DNA from 2 places in the Leifsonia sp. McL0627 genome. Region 1 is predicted to be linked to the other one. Evidence: predicted binding sites of a transcription regulator. Region 1 holds the regulator's gene; the other holds the start of a gene.
The links. The regulator HrcA, encoded in region 1, represses chaperone genes, less so after heat shock. The targets are predictions, from matches to a motif close to TTNGCACTCGNNNNNNNCGAGTGCNAA.
Positions count from the first base shown of each region.

Region 2: a site for HrcA is predicted at 4,000-4,026, ahead of groES (co-chaperone GroES). Genes of this name have one in related genera too.

Region 1 covers NZ_JBZCGM010000003.1:1,232,874-1,244,673, forward strand. The annotation lists gene AC37TH_RS14170 (hypothetical protein) at 1-113, shown strand, start outside; gene AC37TH_RS14175 (alpha/beta hydrolase) at 161-1,855, shown strand; gene AC37TH_RS14180 (hypothetical protein) at 1,864-2,499, shown strand; gene AC37TH_RS14185 (16S rRNA (uracil(1498)-N(3))-methyltransferase) at 2,561-3,289, opposite strand; gene dnaJ (molecular chaperone DnaJ) at 3,297-4,406, opposite strand; gene hrcA (heat-inducible transcriptional repressor HrcA) at 4,435-5,454, opposite strand; gene AC37TH_RS14200 (DUF4870 domain-containing protein) at 5,612-6,265, shown strand; gene AC37TH_RS14205 (DUF4870 domain-containing protein) at 6,407-6,787, shown strand; gene hemW (radical SAM family heme chaperone HemW) at 6,942-8,168, opposite strand; gene AC37TH_RS14215 (DUF1990 domain-containing protein) at 8,170-8,817, opposite strand; gene AC37TH_RS14220 (hypothetical protein) at 8,987-9,325, opposite strand; gene lepA (translation elongation factor 4) at 9,386-11,239, opposite strand; gene AC37TH_RS14230 (amidohydrolase) at 11,415-11,800, opposite strand, start outside.
Region 2 covers NZ_JBZCGM010000003.1:114,015-125,814, reverse strand. The annotation lists gene AC37TH_RS08835 (MalY/PatB family protein) at 1-847, shown strand, start outside; gene guaB (IMP dehydrogenase) at 926-2,428, opposite strand; gene rarD (EamA family transporter RarD) at 2,532-3,503, opposite strand; gene groES (co-chaperone GroES) at 3,611-3,907, opposite strand; gene AC37TH_RS08815 (THUMP-like domain-containing protein) at 4,058-5,248, shown strand; gene AC37TH_RS08810 (DUF4190 domain-containing protein) at 5,327-6,016, opposite strand; gene tsaD (tRNA (adenosine(37)-N6)-threonylcarbamoyltransferase complex transferase subunit TsaD) at 6,210-7,280, opposite strand; gene rimI (ribosomal protein S18-alanine N-acetyltransferase) at 7,277-7,762, opposite strand; gene tsaB (tRNA (adenosine(37)-N6)-threonylcarbamoyltransferase complex dimerization subunit type 1 TsaB) at 7,759-8,379, opposite strand; gene tsaE (tRNA (adenosine(37)-N6)-threonylcarbamoyltransferase complex ATPase subunit type 1 TsaE) at 8,389-8,919, opposite strand; gene alr (alanine racemase) at 8,916-10,094, opposite strand; gene AC37TH_RS08780 (holo-ACP synthase) at 10,091-10,447, opposite strand; gene glmS (glutamine--fructose-6-phosphate transaminase (isomerizing)) at 10,458-11,800, opposite strand, start outside.

The DNA.
Region 1 (11,800 bases):
AGAAGATGAACGAGACGGTGGCGATCGTCGACGTTCACGCCTGGTCCGGTCTCGCTGCGGAGGCGTTCCGTGAGCGGTTGCGGGTGGTCGCAGACGGTGCGAGCACAGTCTAGCGAGCCACGGCGAGGCGGGTGCCGCGGCGAGGGTGTGGGCGGACGCGATGTTCTCCACGCAGTACTCCGCCGACCAGGCGCTGCGCTCTGCGGAAGACGCCGAACGCGATATCGCCATCGCCCAGGCTGTGGTGTGTACGCTCACCGGCGATCACGCCGCGCTGCTGGAGAGTCTGGAGACGCTGCAGAGAGCGTCGTCGCACGATGACCATTCGACGGGGACGGAGCTCCTGACGGCGCGGCGCCATGCCGAAGAAGCACACGATGACCTGGTCAGGGCGCAGCACAGCCTCGAGGACGCCGAGGCGCGGCTGGCTGACGCGCGCGGGCACGGACAGGACGCGAAGCGGGAGTACGAGCACGCGGAGGCGATCTTCGTTCGCGGGCTGGAGGCCGCCAGGACCGGCGCCATCGCTCACGCCACCGCGACGGACCTGAAGGACTTCGCGTCCGGCGCGAGCAAGCTCGGCACGATCGATGCGGCCGGGCGCGGGAGCGACGTCGCGCTGATGACCTTGCTGCATCGACTTACCCCGGACGAGCTCGCCACGCTGCTCACCGGCGATGCGACACTCCAGCAGCAGTTCTGGGACACCCCTCCGAACCCAGAGGCGGTCGCCGGCTGGTGGAACGGTCTCCCGGTGGAGGTGCGGGACCAGCTCCTCGCGGTTGCGCCGGGGATTCTCGGGAATCTGCCCGGGATGCCGTACACGGATCGTGACCGTGCCAACCGCATCAGCCTGGCGCAGGCGGAGAAGAACCCACACCTGACGGACGATCAGCGTGCTGTGCTGAAGAAGATGGAGCGGGCGTTGGAAGCGCCCTCTCGCGGCACACCAGTGCGGTTGGTGGCGTTCAACCTCTTCAGCGAACCTCCGATGGTCGCTGTCGGCTACGGCGACCTCGACGCTTGTCAGAATACGACTTGGTGCGCGGGTGGCATGGGCTTCGGGGCCAAGGACGCTCTTGATGATTGGACTGACGCCGCCAAAAACCTCTACCGCGCCCAGAAGGAACTTGACGTCGGCCGTCCTGGGGTGATCGCGTGGCTGGAGTACGACAACCCGGACCTCGTCGGAGTCAACCTCAGCATCTCGGCAAAAAAGGGGGCGCCGCGGTTCGCTGCCGAGCTCGACGGAAACGCGGCCACCCGCGACGTATTCGGGCCGGGCGCGTCGCCGATCACTGTCACCGCCCACTCCTACGGCACCACGATGGCCGCGGCCGCGCTGACCTTGGTCCACACCCGGATCGACGCGTTCGTGATGGTCGGCTCCGCCGGAATCGACACGGACCTGGTGCCGTCGCTGTCCGCGATTCGCGCCGACCACCTCTACACCACCGCGGCCACCGCCGACGGCCTCGCCCCGCTCGGCTCCTCCGTCTCCGGACGTGCCGAACCCAACCCGGCGGTGGCGGATCCAAGAAGCCGCGCCATCGGCGGAGCCGAAGCCTTCTCCTCCGACGGCGACGGAAAGGACCTGAAACGGGTCGACGGACACAACCCCCTCGGCGAAAAGGGCAGAGAACGTAACAGCGGACCGCTGACCCTCAACACCATCCCCTCCGCAGGACACGGCTACTACGACCTTGACACTCAATCGCTGCACAACATCGCTGCAACCACCTCCGGACAACCTCACAACGTGAACGGGGGCCTCACCGACACCACCCGCTCGGCAGACAAGCACAACGAGATCGCGGACCTGATCGCCGAGACCAGCCGGGGTCCCCGACTCTGAGAAGACACATGAGCCAGACCACCATCCGCACTCCAGCCCTCTTTGCCATCGTCGCCACGCTCACCCTTGGAGGTTGCACCATGACCACTCCCACCGATCCCGGACCCCAGAAAACCGGACAGCAACTCCGAGCGCAGCTCATCGCCGACGCCACCGCTGCAATGGCCGCCTCCGGCTTCCCCGACGGGTGGGCGTACGACACACAGCCCGACGCCATTCCATGGAATCCGGAAACGGATGAATTCCTGGGCTCCCGATGCTCCACCTCCAGAGGCGAGACACGCCAGCGCTTTGATGCACCGCTCTTCCACGCACCCGTCGGCGATCCCGTGGCGTTCGCGAACTTGATGGGTGACTACTGGGCGGAACTGGGTTACACCGTCAGCACCGTGATCCCCACGATCACCGCGCCAGGCGGCAACCATTTCACTCAGATCCGTGCGGATCGCGCAGACGGAACCCTTGCTGCCGGAGTGATCGGGCAGGACGTGTTCTTCGTTCTCAAGACCTACACCGAGTGCTCTACCGACCCCACCCTGGACATGTTCGCCGGACCCACCGGCTACCGCGAATTCGACATGCTCGAACCCGACCCGTACCACCCGACCGACACCCCGACGATCACCCCCTACCCCGACCGCTGACCACGCACCGCTGGGCGATCACGCTCGACCGACCCCAGGGAGGCACTCCTCAGCGACGGGGCTACCAGCGCCCCAGCGCAGCGTTCAGCACGGCAAGAGCGGCGGGCCCGGCGGTCGAGGTGCGCAGCACCGTCGAGCCGAGCCGCACGAGTTCGGCGCCCGCGTCGCGGAACGCGTCGAGCTCGGACGGCGCGATCCCGCCCTCCGGGCCGACGACGAGCACGAGCGGCCGCCCGTCCTGCTGTATGTCGGTCAGCTTCGCATCCGCGTCGGGCTCCAGCACCAGTACGCGCGCCCCCGCGCACAGCGCCGCCACCTGCTTCGTGGACGCCAGCTCGCCGACCTCCGGCACCCAGGCACGGATCGACTGCTTGGCGGCTTCGCGCACGATGGTCGCCCAGCGTTCGCGGCCCTTGGCGACCTTCGGCCCCTCCCAGCGGGAGACGGAACGGCTCGCGGACCACGGGACCACCGCATCCACCCCCAGCTCGGTGGCTGCCTGGATGGCGAGTTCGTCCCTGTCGCCCTTGGCGAGAGCCTGCACGAGCGTGATCGCCGGGGCGGCGCGCTCGACGCGCTCCACCACGTCCACGTCGATGGTCAGCGCGGCGTTCGTTGCCTCGATCACCTCACCGGAGGCCACGAGCCCCCGGCCGTTGCCGATCAAGACAGACTGGCCGGGGCGCGTGCGGTTCACCGTCGCCGCGTGCTTCGCCTCCGCGCCGGTGATCGTCAGGCGTCCGCCGACCGTGACGTCGTCGAGGTCCTCACGCAGATAGAGCGAACTCATCGATTGCTCAGACGTTCAGGAAGCGGTCGCGCAGCTTCGCAAACAAGCCCTGCTGGAACCGCGCGAGCGACGGGTCCGCCTGCTTGTGGGTGGCAGCGAACTGTTTAATCAGCTCGCGCTCCTTGTGGTCCAGCTTGGTCGGGGTGACCACCTGGATGCCCACGCGAAGATCTCCGCGCCCGTTGCCGCGCAGGTGCGTGATGCCGCGGTCCTTCACCGAGATGATGTCCGCGCTCTGGATGCCCGCCTTCAGCTCCAGCTTGATGTCGCCGTCGAGCGCCTTCACCGTGGCGGTGGTGCCGAGGATCGCATCCGTCATCGCCACCTCCAGGGTGCAGAGCAGATCGTCGCCGTCACGGCTGAAGACGTCGTCGTGCTTGACCTTGATCTCCAGGTAGAGGTCGCCGTTCGGGCCGCCGGCCGGTCCGGCCTCGCCGCTGCCCGGCATCTGTAGGCGCAGACCCGTGTCTACACCGGCGGGGATGTCGACGGGGACGGTGCGGCGTGCGCGGACACGGCCCTGACCCTGGCAGGTGACACACGGGGTCGCGATGACCGTGCCGTAGCCGCGGCAGGTGCCGCACGGCGAGGAGGTCATCACGTTGCCGAGCAGCGAGCGCACGGAACGCTGAATGCTGCCGGTGCCGTGACAGATGTCGCAGGTGACGGGAGCGGTGCCCGGCTGGCAGCACGACCCGTTGCAGGTCTCGCAGACGATCGCGGTGTCGACCTCGAGGTCGCGGTGCGTGCCGAAGATGACCTCGTCGAGGTCGACCTCCACGCGCAGCAACGCATCCTGGCCACGCTCCCTGCGCGACTTCGGGCCGCGGCTCTGGCTGCCTCCGCCGAAGAACGTCTCGAAGATGTCGCCGAAGCCGCCGAAGTTCTGGCCGCCTCCCCCGCCGAAGCCGGCCTGGGGTCCGAGATCGTACTGCTCGCGCTGCTGCGGGTCGCTCAGCACGTCGTACGCATGCGTCACCAGCTTGAACCGCTCCGACGCCTCCGTGGACGGGTTCACGTCCGGGTGGAGTTCGCGGGCGAGGCGGCGGTACGCCTTCTTGATCTCATCGGGAGTGGCGTTGCGCTCAACGCCCAGGACTTCGTAGTGGTCGGCCACAGACGGCTTTTCCTTCGTGTTCGTTGTCTTATTCGCCGAGCAGGCGGGAGAGGTAGCGGGCCACCGCTCGAACGGCGGCCATGTTGCTCGAATAGTCCATGCGGAGCGGGCCGAGCACGCCGAGGCGCGCCAGCTCCGAACCGGAGGCGGTGTAGCCGCTCGACAGCACAGAGGTCTCCGCGAGCCCGAACGACGCATTCTCGCGCCCGATGCTCACCGCCACCCCGTGCTGGTCGCCGGCCATCTCACCGAACAGCTTCAACAGCACGACCTGCTCCTCGATGGCTTCGAGGACGGGGTAGATGCTCCCCGTGAAGTCGTGCTCGGTGCGGACCAGGTTCGCAGCCCCCGCCATCACCAGTTTGTCCTGGCGGTTCGCGGCGATCTGCTCCATCAAAGCAAGTGCCACGGGCTCGACCAGCGCCTGCGTGCGCTCGGTCAGTGCATCCGGTAGCTGCGAGAGCCTGGCGGTGGCGTCGGCGAGGGACAGCCCGGCCGCCGCCCCGTTGATCGCGCCGCGAATCTCGGCAACGTCTTCGTCCGACAGTTCGGACGACAGCTCGATGGTTCGCTGCTCGACGGCGCCGGAGTCGGTGATGAGCACACTGAGCAGCCTGCGCGGAGCGAGCATCACCAACTCGATGTGCCGGATCCGCGACCGCGACACCGACGGATACTGAACAAGGGCGACCTGGTTGGTCAGCTGCGAGAGCAGACGGACCGTGCGAACGAGCACGTCGTCCAGATCCACCGAGTCGCCCAGGAACACCTCGATCGCCTGCCGCTGCGCGTGGCTGAGCGGACGCACCTCGGCGAGGTGGTCGACGAACAGCCGGTAGCCCTTGTCGGTCGGAACCCGACCGGACGACGTGTGCGGCGCCGCGATCAGGTCCTCCTCTTCGAGGGCGGCCATGTCGTTGCGGATCGTCGCGGCGGACACGCCGAACGCGTGACGCTCCACGATGCTCTTCGACCCGACCGGTTCCCGCGAGGCGACGTAGTCCTGCACGATCACGCGCAGCACTTCGAGGCTCCGCTCAGAAACCATGCGACCCGCCTCCCGAAGACTCTTAGCACTCACTGAACCTGAGTGCTAATCATAACGCCCTGACACACCCACGCGATCATTGCACCCGCCGGAGCGGCGGCAGTACGGTATGCGCACAGGTTCGATTCAGCGATCCCGCGAACGAGAGGTTCCGACCATGAGTGACCCGAACCAGCCGCCGGTGGACCCGGCAGAAGGCGCTGTTCCCCCGCAACAGCCGAACGTTCCCCCGCAGCAGCCGTACGGGCAGGTTCCGCCGCAGCAGCAGCCCCCGCAGCAGCAGCCGCCCCAGCAGCCATACGGCGGGCAGGTTCCTCCGCAACAGCCCCCGCAGCAGCAGCCATATGGCGGGCAGGTCCCGCCCCAGCAGCCATACGGTCAGCAGCCCCCTCAGCAGCAGCCGTACGGCGGCCAGGTTCCTCCGCAGCAGCCCCAGCAGCCGTATGCGGCCCCCGCCGCCCCGCTCGACCCCACCCAGGACAAGCAGTGGGCGTCGTTCGCGCACCTCGGCGGCATCCTCTGGGTGCTGCCGTCGCTCATCATCTTCCTCGTGTTCAAAGACCGCGGGCGACTGACCAACCAGGAGGCCAAAGAGGCGCTCAACTGGCAGATCACCTGGATCATCATCTGGCTCGCCTCCCAGATCGTCGGCGCGGTCCTGACGTTCACCGGATTCGGGTGGGTCATCTTCGGCCTGCTCATCCCGTGGATCCTCTACGTCGTCAACCTGATCTTCTCGATCCTCGGATTCGTCAAGGTCAACGGCGGAGGCACGTACCGCTACCCGGTGAACTTCCGCTTCATCAAGTAGCGCCGCGCGCGCCTGGCGGAGACGCCGAGGGACCCCGGTCTCTCGGCGTCTTCCCAGTTTCGGCGGCTTTGCCTTACTGTTGTGGCTGACGATCCCGTCCACGACCCCGCCCGGACTCCCGGGCGCAGCCAAGGAGAGAACATGTCCGCAACGCCCCCGCCGCCCCCCGGCGCACCATACGGAGGCCAGTCCCAGCAGCTCAGCCCCTCGGATGAGAAGCTCTGGGCCACGCTGGTCCACATCGGTGGAATCATCTTCAACTGGATTCCGGCGCTCATCGGCTATCTCGTTCTCAAAGACAAGGGACCATTCGTCCGCGCGCACACCGCGACGGCCCTGAACTTCCAGATCACGATCTTCATCGCATACGCGGTCGGATCGATCCTGTCGATCGTCTTCGTCGGCGTGATCCTCATCGCAGCCGCCGCGATCATCAACATCGTCTTCAGCATCATCGCCGCCATCAAGGCCAACCAGGGCGAGTACTACGTGTACCCGCTGGCCATCCGGTTCGTCAGCTAGCCTTCCGGCTTCCGGCTTCCGGCTTCCGGCGCTCGCGCCTCATCGAGTGGTCCCGAATTGCCGCGTGCACACGTGCACGCACGGCAATTCGGGACCACTCGTTTGCGTTGAGGGGCGGGCCGGGGCGGCGAGGGGTGAGAGCGTGCGTGCCGCGTCAGTCGTCGAGGAGGCGGCGGACGACGGCGTCGGCGAGCAGGCGGCCGGAGAGCGTGAGCTCGACGTTCCCTTGGAGCGCCTGGCGCGCATCCACCAGGCCGTCGGCGATCAGGCCGGCGACGGCGGTGCGGCCGTGCTGGTCGAGGTCGGCCGTCGTGATGCCGTCCCGGATGCGCGTGAGGAGCAGCACGCGCTCCACGCGCCTGGTCTCGGCGTCGAGCGTCTCGCGACCGGCCGCCGGGGACTCGCCCGCCAGTACGCGGCCTGCGTATGCGGCCGGATGCTTCACGTTCCACCAGCGGACACCGCCGACGTGGCTGTGCGCCCCCGGCCCGACGCCCCACCAGTCGTGCCCCTGCCAATACGCCAGGTTGTGGCGTGACCGGTGCTGGTCGTCGACCGCCCAGTTGCTGACCTCGTACCACCCGTACCCGGCGCCGCCGAGCCGCGCATCCGCCAGCTCGTACATGTCGGCCTGCAGGTCCTCATCCGGTTCGGCGACCTGACCCGACTTGATCTGTCTGGCGAGCTTCGTGCCCGTCTCGACGATCAGCGAATACGCGGACAGATGATCCGGGCGGCAGGCGATCGCCGCGTCGAGCGACCGCTCCCAGTCGTCCAGCGACTCCCCCGGCGTTCCGTAGATGAGGTCGAGGCTCACCTGCAGTCCGGCGTCGCGCGCCCACTGGACCACCAGCGGCACACGCTCCGGGTCGTGGGTGCGCTCCAGTGTCGCGAGCACGTGCGGGACAGCCGACTGCATCCCGAACGAAACGCGCGTGAACCCGGCGGCGGCCAACCCCTGCAGGTAGGCGGCGTCGACCGAGTCTGGGTTGGCCTCTGTGGTGATCTCCGCCCCGTCGGCCAGACCCCACGCATCCCGGACGGAGCCGAGCATCCCTGTCAGGTCGGAGGCGGGAAGCATGGTCGGGGTACCACCGCCGAAGAACACGGTCGACACCGCACGCGCCGGGAGGCCGCTCCGCTCCAGCACGGAGGCGCCGAAAGCGACCTCGCGCTGCGCGTGACCGGCGTACTCGAATTGCGAGACGCCCCGCAGCTCGGTGGCGGTGTAGGTGTTGAAGTCGCAGTACCCGCAACGCACCCGGCAGAACGGCACGTGCAGGTAGACCCCGAACGCGCGCTCGTCGACGCCGTCGAGAACGCTGGAGGGAAGCAGGCCGTCGGCCGGAGCCGGATCGCCGAGGGGAAGAGCGCTCGGCACGTCAGGCCGACCGCACGGGCAGAAGCGAACGCAGATACTTGGCGGTGTAGTGACGCTGCACCAACCTCAGGATGGGCGCAGTCAGCCGGTAGAACGTGGTCGACGGCCGCGAGAACGCCCGCAACACGAACCACACCGAGCCGTCATCGCGCAGCTCGACGATGAACGCCTCCTCACCAGACTCCGGATGCCCGTGCAGCGTTCCATAGGCGAAGCCCGCCCGCTGCGGCTCGTCGATGACGTAGACGACGCGGACCGGCGCGGACACCAGCACCGGCCAGAACGGGATCTTCAGCACGGCGGTCATCCCGTTGGCGATGTACGGCGAACCGTCGTCGGCGAAGATCGCCTCCGACGGACGGTGCTCCTGCATCTTCGCCGGGGTTCCGTCCGGGTTGAACACGACGCCCTCATATTGCACGCCTGTGCCCTCGTGGGTCTCGGTGACCTTGATGCCGCTTCCCCGCTGCACACCCCACGTCATCAGCGCGGTGACGGTCGACGCGAAGCGGTCCTCGCCGCTGCCGATCCGCGCCTGCCTGATCAGCGGGCGGTAGCCCTTCGGCGGGTAGTAGAGCAGGTCGGGCGCTTGCGTGCCGCCGACCGCACCATAGGTGACGGGCTGATCGGTGTACGTGGAGCGACGCATGGCTGCTACTTCATTTCCTCACTCTGGCTGTGCCCAGTCTCCAACGGTCGGAGCCAGACGACAACTCTACTTGGCGCGTACCACCCGGGTGAACGCGCAGCGTTCAGGGATCCGGCGGATGGTCGTGGGTCGCGGCTGCTCGGCTGGGACCGGTCGCGCGGCTGATCCATTACGCGGTGAGGAGGATCGCGGCGACCCCGCCGACAATGAGCGCGATCGACAGCGCAGTGGTCAGCACGACCAACCGGCTCTTCCGCGCGCGGCTCGGCCTGTGGAGTTCACGCGCGCGTTCCATGAAGGCGTCGCTGCGCGACGTCTTCGGAGCTACGGCGAAGGTCGAGACGAACCCGGCAATCGGCAGCACTGCGAACAGGAAGGGTGCGTACAGGCCACGCTGGTTGACCGACTCGCCTTCCCCCATCAACGGAAGCCACCAGAAGACGCCCAGGACGATCAGTGCGGCCGCAGCGAACCCGTAGATCAGGCGCAGGCCGACGCGCCAGCTCACCCGGTCGTATCCGTTCGCTTCGTCCTCCCACAGCTGCCCGAGGAGCGTCGAAGAGGCACGCTACTTCTTGTCCTTCTTCTCCACGTCGCCGGAGAGCGCAGCGATGAACGCCTCCTGGGGGACCTCGACACGGCCGACCATCTTCATGCGCTTCTTGCCTTCCTTCTGCTTCTCGAGGAGCTTGCGCTTGCGGGTGATGTCGCCGCCGTAGCATTTCGCGAGGACGTCCTTGCGCATCGCCCTGATGCTCTCGCGGGCGATGATGCGGGCGCCGATCGCGGCTTGGATGGGGACCTCGAACTGCTGACGCGGGATCAGCTCGCGCAGGCGGCCGGTCATCAGGACGCCGTACGCGTATGCCTTGTCTCGGTGGACGATCGCGCTGAACGCATCCACCTGCTCGCCCTGAAGCAGAATGTCGACCTTCACGAGGTCGGCCTCCTGCTGGCCGGTGGGCTCGTAGTCGAGGGAGGCGTAGCCGGCGGTGCGGCTCTTCAGCTGGTCGAAGAAGTCGAAGACGATCTCGCCGAGCGGCATCGTGTACCGGATCTCGACCCGGTCTTCGCCGAGGTACTCCATGCCGAGCAGCGCGCCGCGGCGGCCCTGGCAGAGTTCCATGATCACGCCGACGTAATCCTTGGGCGCCAGGATCGCGGCCTTCACCATCGGCTCCTCCACCTTGGCGATCTTGCCGCCGGGGAACTCGCTCGGGTTGGTGACCGTGATGACCTTCTTGTCTTCGGTGGTCACCTCGTAGATCACGCTCGGCGCGGTGGTGATGAGGTCGAGGCCGAACTCGCGTTCGAGGCGCTCGGTGACGATCTCCAGGTGCAGCAGCCCGAGGAAGCCGCAGCGGAAACCGAAGCCGAGGGCGACGGAGGTCTCCGGCTCGTAGACGAGTGCGGCATCGGAGAGCTTGAGCTTGTCGAGCGCCTCGCGCAGTTCGGGGTAGTCGCTGCCGTCGATCGGATACAGGCCAGAGAAGACCATCGGCTTCGGCTCCGTGTAACCGGGCAGCGCGTTCGTCGCCGGTTTGGACGCCGTGGTGACGGTGTCTCCGACCTTCGACTGGCGGACGTCTTTCACACCCGTGATCAGGTAGCCGACCTCGCCGACACCCAACCCCTTCGAGGGGGTGGGCTCCGGGGACGACACACCGATCTCGAGGATCTCGTGCGTGGCCTTGGTCGACATCATCTGGATGCGCTCGCGCGGCGAGAGCTTGCCGTCGATCATGCGAACGTAGGTGACGACGCCGCGGTAGCTGTCGTAGACGGAGTCGAAGATCATCGCGCGGGCCGGGGCGTCCTTCACACCGACCGGAGCGGGGATGAGCTCCACCACCCTGTCGAGAAGCGCGTCGACGCCCATGCCGGTCTTGCCGGAGACGCGCAGGACATCTTCCGGCTTGCCGCCGATGAGGCTGGCCAGCTCGGCGGCGTACTTGTCCGGGTCGGCGGCGGGGAGGTCGATCTTGTTGAGCACCGGGATGATCGTGAGGTCGTTCTCGAGCGCGAGGTAGAGGTTCGCGAGCGTCTGGGCCTCGATGCCCTGCGCGGCGTCGACCAGCAGGATCGCGCCCTCGCAGGCAGCCAGCGACCTGGACACCTCGTAGGTGAAGTCGACGTGACCGGGCGTGTCGATCATGTTCAAGGTGAACGCCTGGCCGTCGTCGTCGCCCCACGGCATCCGAACGGCCTGGCTCTTGATCGTGATGCCGCGCTCACGTTCGATGTCCATGCGGTCGAGATACTGCGCGCGCATGTCGCGCTCGGCGACGACGCCGGTGATCTGCAGCATCCGGTCGGCCAGGGTGGACTTGCCGTGGTCGATGTGGGCGATGATGCAGAAGTTGCGGATGAACGCCGGATCGGTCGCGGCGGGCTCAAGGGCCTTCAGAGCTCGTGGTGACATTGTGCTGCGATTCTCCCACGCCGACGGGCGCGTCTCCTATTCGGGCGCTCCGGCGAGCGATCCACTGGTCCCGAATCGCCGTGCGGCACGGGATGCGCACGGCAATTCGGGACCACTCGATGCGATGCGCGGATGCGCGGCGTCTACAGGTGCCGGGGCACCGGGCGGCAGTGCGTCAGGCGAAGCGCTCTGCGCGCTCGACGACGACGCCGGCGCCGTCCTCCCAGCGGTAGACCTCCGCGCCCTCGATGAAGACGCGCTCGGCGCGCGAGTTCACGTCGAGAGGATCGCCGGACCAGATGACGATGTCGCCGTCGAGCCCGGGCGTGAGCGATCCGACGCGGTCGTCGAGCTGGAGGAACGACGCGGGGTTGACCGTCAGCGCCTCCAGAGCAGTCTCGCGCGGCAGCCCCTCCTTGACGGCGAGCGAGGCCTGGTGCACGAGGAAGTTGATCGGCACGACGGGGTGGTCGGTGGTGATCGCGACCCGGACGCCGGCGGCGGCGATCTTCGCGAGATTCGCGATGGCGCGGTCCCGCAGCTCGACTTTGGACCGCGAGG
Region 2 (11,800 bases), 1.1 Mb from region 1:
CCTGGCGATCCGGCCGGGCGAACGCGTGGTCATCACGCCGCCGGTGTATCCGCCGTTCTTCGAGTTCATCCCGGAGGCGGGAGGGGTGCTCGAGGAGGTTCCGCTGCTGTCGTCGGAGTCGGACGGCTGGTCGCTCGACCTCGACGGCATCGAGCGCGCGTTCGCCGGTGGCGCCAGGGCGTTCCTGCTCTGCAACCCGCACAACCCGCTCGGCCTCGTGCATCCACCGGAGCAGTTGGCGGCCCTGGCCGCCATCGCCGCACGCTATGACGCGATCGTGGTGAGCGACGAGGTGCACGCTCCGCTGACGCACACCGACGCGACGTTCACGCCGTTCCTGTCGGTGTCGCAGGAGGCGCGGAGCCACGGCATCGCCGCCCACGCGGCCAGCAAAGCCTGGAACCTCGCCGGACTCAAGTGCGCGCTGTTCGTGACGGCCGACGACCGGATGACCGACCGCATCCGGTCGCTGCCGGTGGAGGTCGAGGTGCGGACGAGTCACTTCGGCAGAATCGCCACCGAGGCCGCCTACCGCGACAGCCGCGAGTGGCTGGCGGAGGCGCTGGTCTCGATCCAGGCGAACCGGTCTCTGCTGACCACCCTGCTGACAGAGCAGCTGCCGGAGGCGCGCTACCGCGAACCGCACGCGAGCTACCTCGCCTGGGTGGACCTGAGCGGGCTCGGCTGGGGAGACGACCCGAGCACTGTCGCGCTGGAGCGCGCCAGGGTCGCGCTCAACCCTGGAACCGACTTCGGGCGCCAGGGCGCCGGGCACGTGCGGCTCAACTTCGCCTGCTCGCCCGAGGTGCTGCGGGAGGCGATCACGCGCATCCAGCAGGCGCGCTGAAACGCGAGATGCCAGTAACTGTGCCGAATCGAGCTGTTTTCGGCGCAGTTACTGGCATCTCGCGTGCCTGAGTGGAACTCAGCGCGTGTAGTTGGGCGACTCTACGACCATCTGGATGTCGTGCGGGTGCGACTCCTTGAGCCCGGCCGGCGTGATGCGGACGAACTTGCCGCGCTCCTTGAGCTCGGGAATGGTGCGGGCGCCGACGTAGAACATCGACTGGCGCAGACCACCGAGGAGCTGGTACGCCACGGCCGAGAGCGGGCCGCGGTACGGCACCTGGCCCTCGATGCCCTCGGCGATCAGCTGCTCGTCGCTCGGGACGTCCGCCTGGAAGTAGCGGTCGCGCGAGTACGAGGTCTTCTTGCCGCGGGTCTGCATCGCGCCGAGCGACCCCATGCCGCGGTAGTTCTTGAACTGCTTGCCGTTGACGAAGACGAGGTCTCCGGGCGACTCGGCCGTTCCGGCGAGCAGAGAACCGAGCATGACGGTGTCCGCACCGGCGACGAGCGCCTTCGCGATGTCGCCCGAATACTGTAGGCCTCCGTCGGCGATCAGCGGGACACCGGCCGGGCGGGCGGCGAGCGACGACTCGTAGACGGCGGTCACCTGGGGAACGCCGACACCGGCGACGACGCGCGTGGTGCAGATGGAGCCGGGACCGACGCCGACCTTGATCGCGTCAGCGCCCGCGTCGATCAGCGCCTGGGCACCGGAGCGTGTGGCCGCCTGGCCGCCGATCACGTCGACGTGCTTGGCGCGCGGCTCGTTCTTGAGCCTGCTGATGATGTCGAGGACGCCTCGGCTCTCGCCGTTGGCCGTGTCGACGACGATCACGTCGACACCGGCGTCGATCAGGGTCATCGCGCGCTCCCAGCCGTCGCCGAAGAAGCCGATGGCCGCACCGACGCGCAGCCGGCCCTCGTCGTCCTTGGTGGCGTTCGGGTACTTCTCGCTCTTGTCGAAGTCCTTGACCGTGATGAGCCCGCGCAGGCGACCGTCGGCGTCGACCAGCGGAAGCTTCTCGATCTTGTGCTGGGCGAAGATCGCGACCGCGGAGTCCGGGTCGATGCCGACCGGGGCCGTGATGAGCGGCATCTTCGTCATGACGTCGCGCACGTAGGTCGTCGTGCGCTCGAACGGCGACACGAAGCGCATGTCGCGGTTGGTGATGATGCCGACGAGCCTGCCGTCGCCCTCGACCACCGGGAGGCCGCTGACGCGGAACTGGCCGCACAGCGCGTCCACTTCCTCGACGGTGGCATCAGGGGTCGTGGTGACGGGGTTGGTGATCATGCCGGACTCTGACCGCTTGACCTTGTCGACGTGCGCCGCCTGGTCTTCGATCGAGAGGTTGCGGTGCAGGATGCCGATGCCGCCCTGCCGCGCCATGGCGACAGCCATGCGGGACTCGGTGACGGTGTCCATGGCGCTCGACAGGAGCGGAGCGGACACCGAGATGCGCTTGGTGAGCCGCGAGGAGGTGTCGACCTCACTCGGGATGACGTCCGTGTACCCGGGAAGCAGCATCACGTCGTCGTAGGTCAAACCGATGAAACCGAACGGATCCGACTGATCCATTTCACCCCTTATTCGTAGCGGAGATGGGAGATGTCCGCCGCCACCAGCGCCTGCGGATATTCAATCGTAACGGCAGAACCCTGGGGGTTTATTCCGCTGAGGGTTATTCCACCGTCGCGACGTCGAGCTCCACGGCTTTCCTGCCCGACCGGCTGGCAATGATCATGTCGACGCACAGGATGAGCAGCGCGAGCCACACGATCGCGAACCCGAACCAGCGCTCCGGCGGCATCGCCTCGTGCAGCACGACCACGCCGACGAGGAACTGGATGAACGGCGCGAAGTACTGGATGAACCCCATGTAGACCAACGGCAGCCTCCTCGACGCCGCCGCGAAGAACAGCAGAGGGACAGCCGTGATCACCCCGGCGCCGACCAGCGCGACCGTGTGCCAGACGTTGATCGTTCCGAAAGTGATCCCCACCGTCGCGCCGACCACGACGAGCTGCACGATGGCGACAGGCGTCAGCCACATGGTCTCCAGCGTGAGGCCGGCGACCGCATCCACTTCCCCTCCGACGCGCTTCTTGATCAGCCCGTACAGTCCGAACGAGAACGCCAGGATGAGCGCGATCCAGGGCAATGAGCCGTAGCCGACCGCCAGCACGACCACCGCGATGATGCTGACGCCAACGGCGACCCACTGCGCGACCCGCAGCTTCTCCCTCTGCACGATCACGCCGAGGAAGACGGTGACGATCGGGTTGATGAAGTAGCCGAGCGCGGCCTCGACCACGTGGCCGCTGATCGTCGCGAGCACGTAGGTCTGCCAGTTGACGTAGATCAGCGCGCCGGCGACGCCCATCGTGAACACCACGCGCTTGTTCAGCAGCAGGGCGCCGAACGCGCGCCACTTCCTGGTGACGGTGAGCAGGATCGCGCAGAAGACCAGCGAGAACAGCACCCGCCAGGCGACGATCTCCCAGGCGCTCGCCGGGACGAGGGACAGGAAGTAGATGGGCAGGATGCCCCACAGGACATACGCGGAGATGGCGTAGACGAGGCCCGAGCGACGGTGCTCGGACAACGGTTTCGCTGCGCCGGTCACGCTTGGGGTCGTCTCGTTCTGGGCCACGGAGCGATCTTACGCGCGACCCGTGACGCCCAGACGCACCGAGCAGCGCCCGGACGCGAAAGGGCCCGGATGCGCAGTGCGCATCCGGGCCCTCGAACAGCCGGTCGTCAGCGGACGACGACGGCCAGAACGTCGCGAGCGGAGAGGACGAGGTAGTCCTCGCCACCGAACTTGACTTCGGTTCCGCCGTACTTGGAGTAGATCACCTTGTCGCCGACGGCGACGTCGAGCGGAACGCGGTTGCCGTTGTCGTCGATGCGACCGGGGCCGACGGCGACGACTTCGCCCTCCTGCGGCTTCTCCTTGGCAGTGTCGGGAATGACCAGACCAGATGCAGTGGTCTGCTCAGCCTCGACCTGCTTGATGACGATGCGATCCTCGAGCGGCTTGATGGAGACCGACACGTTTGACCCTCTTTCCTACAAACACAGGCTTGAACAAAGACGTGAGTTAGCAAACTCATACCGAGAGTGCTAACACGAGTTTAGGGGGTGCGTTAGCAGTCACGCAACGTGAGTGCCAAGAGGGTGGCGAAGAGACGGTACCGTTGCAGCATGGATCGGTCGGAACTCGTCGAGCTGCTCTCCGCCGAGGGGCTGCGGCTGCTCGACTCCCTGCCGCCGTACCATTCCGAGCGGGATGTGCTCCGGATGGTCAGCGACCTGCGCAAAGCCGGCCACTCCCCCGGCCTGGTCGCCGCCGTCCTCACCCAGGCCAAGCTGCGCTCGAAGGCGCAGGCCAAGTTCGGCCCGTTCGCCGAGCGGATGCTGTTCACCGAGGCGGGACTCGAACAGGCCACCAGACTGCCCGTCGCCGCCAGGCACGCCGGGCGCTTCCACTCCGCCGGCCTCGAGCGCGTCGCCGACCTCGGTTGCGGCATCGGCGGCGACGCGCTGGCGGTTTCCGCGCTGGACATCGAGGTGCTCGCGGTCGACGCCGACGAGGTCACCGCGGCCATCGCGAGCTACAACCTCGCGCCGTTCCCTCGGACGACCGTCGAGCACAGGAAGGCGGAGGACGTCGATCTGCGCTCGTTCGACGGCGTCTTCCTCGACCCGGCCAGACGCACGGCCGGCCACGGGCAGACCTCCCGCCTGACCGACCCGGACGAGTACTCTCCGTCGCTCGGGTTCGCTTTCGAACTCGCCACTGGCCGATCCGTCGGCGTGAAGCTCGGACCTGGACTCGACCGCGACCTCATTCCGTCCAGCGCCGAAGCGCAGTGGGTCTCCGTCGACGGCCAGGTGGTCGAGATGGGACTCTGGTTCGGCGTGCTCCGGCGGCCGGGCATCGGCCGCGCGGCTCTCGTCGTGCGCGGCGACGACGCCGCAGAACTCACCGCCCGCTCCGACAGCGACGACGCCGAGACCGGGCCGATCGGCGAATACCTCTACGAACCGGACGGCGCCGTCATCCGCGCACGCCTGATCGGCGACCTCGCGCGCAGCATCGACGGCCGGATGCTCGCCGACGGGATCGCGTACATCACGTCGGACACCCGCGCCGAGACGCCGTTCGCCACCGGGTTCCGCGTGGTCGAGACGCTCCCGTTCAACGAACGGGACCTGAAGCGGGCCCTCAAGCAGCGCGGCATCGGCACGCTCGAGATCAAAAAGCGCGGCGTGGATGTGGACCCCGCGACGCTCCGCAAGCGCTTATCGCTCAGCGGCTCGGCGTCGGCGACCCTGCTCCTCACCCGCGTTGCGGGCAAGCACACGGCGCTGCTGGTGGAACGCCTCTCCTGATCGGCTCGGCGAAGGCCGGGTGAACGACGACGGCCGGGACGCGCTCGTGCGCATCCCGGCCGTCTGACGTTCAGCGGATCAATATCCGTTGTACGAGCTGTACGAGGAGCTGAAGGCGATGATCGCGATGATGATGACGATCCAGACGAGCAGCGAGAGCCCGACACTGACGAAACCGGTGATGATGCCGGTGAGCCAGAAGCCCTTCGCCGCTGGCTCCTTCTTCTTGCCGATGAAGCCGAGGATGATCGCGGCGACGCCGAACGGGAAGCCGATGCCGTAGACCCAGCCGAGCACGACGCCGATGATGCCGCCGACCATCGACAGGATGCTCAGCGTCGGCGACTTAGCGGGCGCCGCGTACGGCTGCGCGTATCCGGGGGCGGGCTGGCCGTAGGCGGGGGCGCCGTAGCCCGGCTGCTGGCCGTACGGCTGCTGCGCGTATGGCTGCTGCTGCCCGTACGGCTGCTGCTGGCCGTTTGGCTGCTGGCCGTAGGGCTGCTGCGCACCGTACGGCTGCTGCCCATACGGCTGCTGCGCACCGTACGGCTGCTGCCCTGGTGCCGCCGGCTGCTGGCCGTACCCGGCCGGCTGCACGGGCGGCGCAGGAGGCACGGGCGCTGTGGGCGGGACGGGTGCCGCTGCCGCCGGGGCGGCTTCGGGCGGCACCGGGGGAACGGCGGCGGTCTGCGCGTCAGCAGCCGGGACGGCATCGCCGTTCTGCGCGTTGGGGTCCACCGGCTCCGCCGGCACGTTCGGATCGGTCATGAGACCCATCTCCTTCAATCCTGAGAAATCGCTGTAACGCTGCCAATGCTGGCAGTGCGTGCACAGGGGTGTCAACGACGGTCCCCCATCGCGCCCCCCGAGAACAACCATATCCATCCGGATGCGCGATCGTGAGCGTCCGCACACGATTGGGGACCCCGGTACCACGCGTTGCGGCACCAGGGCCGTACGCTCAGCGCGCGACCTGGATGTCCGTGACGGGAAGCGTGGAATCGGCGGAGAAGCTGAGCGCGCTCGGCGCGTGCCCCGCCATGATCAGTTGGGCGCCGAGGGCGGCGATCATCGCCCCGTTGTCCGTGCACAACGACAGGGCCGGGATGCGCAACGCGACCCCCGCTGCGTCGCACCGCTCCTGCGCCACCTGCCGCACCCGCGCGTTCGCGACGACCCCGCCGCCGAGCAGCAGCCGAGGCACGCCGTTGTCTGCGCACGCGGCGAGCGCCTTCGTGAGGAGCACGTCGACGACGGCCTCGCGGAAGGACGCGGCGACGTCGGCGACCGGCACGGGCTCCCCCGCATCCTGTCGCTGTTCGACCCAGCGGGCGACGGCGGTCTTCAGCCCGGAGAAGGAGAAGTCGTAGCGGTGGTGTTCGAGGTCTTTCGGCTTGGTGAGGCCGCGCGGGAACCGGATGGCCTTCGGGTCTCCGTCGACGGCGACCCTGTCGATCTGCGGGCCGCCGGGGTACGGGAGCCCGAGCACGCGCGCCACTTTGTCGAACGCCTCGCCCGCCGCGTCGTCGATCGTCTCGCCGAGCAGCTCGACGTCGCTGACCAGGTCGCGCACGAGCAGCAGGGACGTGTGGCCTCCGGACACCAGGAGCGCGATCGTCGGCAGCTCCACGGGGTGCCCTGGGCCGCCGTGCGCGTCGAGCAGGTCGGCGCCCACGTGGCCGACCAGGTGGTTCACGGCGTACAGCGGCTTGCCGAGCGACAGCGCGAGCGCCTTCGCCGCCCCGACGCCGACCATCAGGGCACCGGAGAGGCCGGGGCCGCTGGTCACGGAGACCGCGTCGATGTCGGCCAGGTCGATGCCGGCGTCCGCGACGGCCGTGCGCAGCGTCGGCGTGAGCGCCTCCAGGTGGGCGCGCGCGGCCACCTCCGGCACGACGCCGCCGTAGCGGGCGTGCTCGTCCATCGACGACGCGATGGTGTTGGCGAGCAGGGTCGTCCCCCGCACGATGCCGATCCCGGTCTCGTCGCAGGAGGTCTCGATGCCGAGGACGAGCGGGTTGTCCCTGTTCATGCTGTCGTCGTCTCCGGGGTCGGGACGGTGAGGCGCATCACGATCGCGTCGACGCCGTCCGGCTGGTAGTAGCGGGGCCGCACGCCGATCTCCTCGAAACCGAGTTCCCGGTACAGGATTTGGGCGCCGGGGTTGTCCGCGCGCACTTCGAGGAACACCTCGCGGGCTCCCCGCTTGCGGGCTTCGCCGATCAGCGAGAGCATCAGCACCCTGCCGAGTCCCTTGCGGCGCGCGTGCGGCGCGACCGCGATGGTCTGGATGTCCCCCTCGGCCGCTCCGTGCGGCGCGAGCAGTCCGGCGTATCCGTCGATCCGCTCCGGATGTTCCGGCTCGAACGCGACGAGGTAGTAGCCGTGCTCGCTCGCCACCTCCGAACGCATCGAGTGCTCCGACCACGCATCGGAGACGAATGTGGCGCGCTCGAGTGCCATGATCGCCTCCACGTCGGTGTCCGCGGCGCGCCTGAGCTGCCAGGCGGTCACGCGCTCACCCGCTTCGGTCCGTTGGACAGCGTCACGTCCGGCGAACGCAGGTAGAGCGGCTCGTCCGCGTCGAACGGCAGCCGGTTGGCGTAGCGCAGCTCGGCGATCATCCCGAGCGCCCCCGCTGAAACAGTGGATGCGTCGAGCCTGGCCATCCCGGCGTGCGGCAGGTCGTCCGGTTTCGTCAGGCCGGGCCCGTCGAGCCGCACCGGCAGGCCGTGCTCGCCGACCCCGGAGTACGCGGACCAGTACAGCTCTTTGCGGCGGGCGTCCGTGACCACGAGCAGTTCGCCCGCGCCCCCCGCGCCGTACCAGTCGAACGCGACGGCGTCGTGGCTGACGACCGGCACGAGGGGCTTTCCTGCGCCGAACGCGAATGCCTTCGCCGCGGCGATACCGACCCGCAGGCCGGTGAACGGCCCCGGCCCCATCCCCGCGACGACGCCGGACAGTGCGGCGACCGCCACGCCGGACTTGGCCAGGACGGCTTCGATCAGCTCGCCGATGACCTCGGCGTGCCGCATCGTGTCCGCCTCCGTGCGCTCGGCCAGGACTCCGCCCGCCAGGTCGACGACGGCGACGCTCGTTCCGGCGGAGGTGTCGATGGCGAGGAGCATGGATCCAGCCTAAACGGCTTCCGTGGCAGCGACGGCGGCCCAGCGCGGGCCGTACCCGGTCACCGTGACCGTGCGCGGCTCGTCCGCGTCCAGTTCGTCTTCGGTGGCGCTGTCGGCGGCGACTACGGCTCCCGCGCCCGTCGGCCGTGCGATCGTGACGTCGAGCCACGACTCTGCGACCCCGTCGAGCATCCCGGAACCCCACTCCACCACCACGACCGAGCGGGCGAAGTCGATGTCGAGGTCGTCGAGCTCCAGTGCGCTGCCGAGCCGGTAGGCGTCCACGTGGACGAGGGGTGCGCCTCCGACGACACTCGGATGCGTCCTCGCCAGCACGAACGTCGGGCTCGTCACAGGGCCGCGCACCTGCAGTCCGTCGCCGATGCCGCGGGTCAGCGTGGTCTTCCCTGCGCCGAGCGGCCCGCTCAGCACCACCAGGTCTCCTGCGCGCAGGATCGCGGCCAGTTCGATGCCGAGCGTGTGCATGTCCGCCGACGTCGGCACGACCCGCGTCGCCGGCGGCCAGAGGTAGCCGGTCACGGCGTCCCCAGGTAGCGGCGCCGCACCCTGGCTCCGATGCGGGTCACGATCTCGTAGTTGATGGTGCCGGCCGCCTCCGCCCAGTCGTCTGCGGACGGGACACCGGCCGCCGGATCGCCGAACAGCACGACGTCGTCGCCGACCTGCACGTCCTGATCGTCGACGTCGACCACGAACTGGTCCATCGCGATGCGGCCGCAGACCCGGAAGGTGCCCCCCGCGATCGACACCGGGGCCCGGTTGGAGGCGTGCCGCGGGATGCCTTCCGCGTAGCCGAGGGGAACGAGCGCCAGCGTGGTGTCGCCGGAGGTGCGGTACGTGTAGTCGTAGGAGACGCCCGTTCCGGCGGGGACCCGGCGCACGGCGGCGACGCTGCCGCGCAGCGTCATCACCGGGCGGAGACCCAGGTCGGCGCTCGAGCGGCCGGCCAGCGGCGACAGACCGTAGACGGCGATACCGAGGCGCACCATGTCGAACCGCGCCTCCGGTATGTTCAGGGCCGCGGCCGACGCCGCAAGGTGCCGCAGCTCCGGCTTCAGCCCCGCCGCCGCTGCCCGCTCGAGGCCGCGCGTGAAGACGGCGACGGCAGCGCGGTCGTCCTCCGGCGACGCGTTCGAGACGTGGCTGAACACGCCGCGCACGACGATGTCGCCCGCGTGCTCCAGGTCGCGGGCGCGGGCGAAGGCCGCGTCCCACTGGGGCTCGGAGATGCCATTGCGGCTGAGCCCGGTCTCCAGCTTCAGCTGCACGAACGCCTGCCCGTGCAGCTCTCCGCGCTCCACCAGGGCGCGCCGGGCCGCCGCGACCGCGTCGAGCTGGGCGATCGAGGAGACGCCGATGTCGACGCCGGCGGCGATGGCCGGTGCGAAGTCCGCATCCGGGTCGTGCAGCCAGGCGAGCACCGGGGCGTCGACCCCCGCGTCGCGCAGCTGCATCGCCTCGGTGAGATCGGCGACACCGAGCCAGTCGGCGCCTCCGGCGAGCGCCGCGCGGGCGCACTGCACCGCCCCGTGTCCGTAGGCGTTCGCCTTGACCACGGCCATCACGTGCTCGGTGCCGACCACGTCGCGCAGGTGGGCGACGTTCGCACTGAGCGCATCCAGGTCGATCACGGCCTCGCGGAATTCCGCGTGGCCGGCCGTCTGGTGCTCCCCGATCTGGTGCCCGCTCGTCAACTGTCCCTCTCCGTCACGACGAACGCCGTCGCGACCCCCGCGTCGTGCGTCATCGACACGTGGATGTGCGCAATGCCCCTGTCACGCACATCCCGCGCAACGACGTTGTGCAGTACGAAGCCCGGGTTCCGTTCGTCGTCCGCGACGATCTCCATGTCGTGCCAGCGCACGCCCTCCGAGCCGCCGAGCGCCTTGATCAGCGCCTCCTTGGCCGCGAACCGGGCCGCCAGCGAGTGCACGGGGAGCGCGCGCTCCGCCTCGGTGAAGAGCCGTTCCCGCAGGCGCGGCGTCCGCTCCATGGAGCGGGCGAAGCGTTCCAGGTCGACGACGTCGACCCCGATCCCGGCGATCACGGCGCCTCCGTCACTCGACGGTGACGGACTTGGCCAGGTTGCGCGGCTGGTCAACGTCGAGACCCTTGGCCGCGGACAGCTCCATGGCGAAGATCTGCAGCGGGACCACGGCCAGCAGCGGCTCGAACAGCGGCGCGGCGAGCGGGATGCGGATGACCTCGTCCGCGAACGGGAGAACGGCGGCGTCCCCTGCCTCGGCGATCGCGATGACGCGGGCGCCGCGGGCGCGGATCTCCTGGATGTTCGACACGACCTTCTTGTGCATCTCGTCCGACCAGCGCGGGGACGGGACGACGACGAAGACCGGCTGACCCGGCTCGATCAGCGCGATCGGGCCGTGCTTGAGCTCGCCGGCGGCGAAGCCCTCCGCGTGGATGTACGCGAGCTCCTTGAGCTTCAGCGCACCCTCCAGAGCGATCGGGTACCCGACGTGACGGCCGAGGAAGAGCACCGAACGGGTGTCGGACATCCACCTGGCCAGCTGGGCGATGGCGTCGTGCGACTCGAGGACGGACGCGATCTTCTCCGGAACGGCCTGCAGCTCGGCGATGGCATCGTGCTGCTGGACCTCCGTGAGCGTGCCGCGCACACGCGCCAGGTGCAGACCGAACAGGTAGAGCGCCGTGATCTGGGCGACGAACGCCTTGGTCGACGCGACGGCGACCTCCGGCCCGGCGTGCGTGTAGAGCGCCGCGTCCGACTCACGCGGGATGGTCGCGCCCTGGGTGTTGCAGACCGAGATGGCGGTCGCGCCGGCCTCACGGGCGTACTTGACGGCCATCAGGGTGTCCATCGTCTCGCCCGACTGGCTGATCGAGATGACCAGGGTGCCATCAGTGATGACCGGCTCGCGGTAACGGAACTCGTGGCTGAGCTCCACTGTGACGGGAACGCGCGCCCACTTCTCGATGGCGTAACTGCCGACCATGCCGGCGTACGCCGCCGTGCCGCAGGCGATGATGGTGATGCGGTCGATCCCGGCGAGCTTGCCATCGTCGAGCACGTCCAGCTCCGGGATGTGCACGGTGCCGTCGACGATCCGGCCGCGCAGAGTGTTCGCGACGGCGTCCGGCTCCTCGGCGATCTCCTTGGCCATGAACGACGACCAGCCGCCCTTCTCGGCGGCGGAGGCGTCCCAGGCGATCTCGAACGGCTCGACCTCGACCGGGGCACCGGAGAAGTCGGTGACCGTGACGGCGTCCGGGGTGATGGTGACGATCTGGTCCTGGCCGATGGCGAGGGCGTTGCGGGTGTGCTCGACGAACGCGGCGACGTCGGAGCCGAGGAAGTTCTCCCCCTCGCCCAGGCCGATCACCAGCGGCGAGTTGCGGCGCGCGCCGACGACCACGTGCG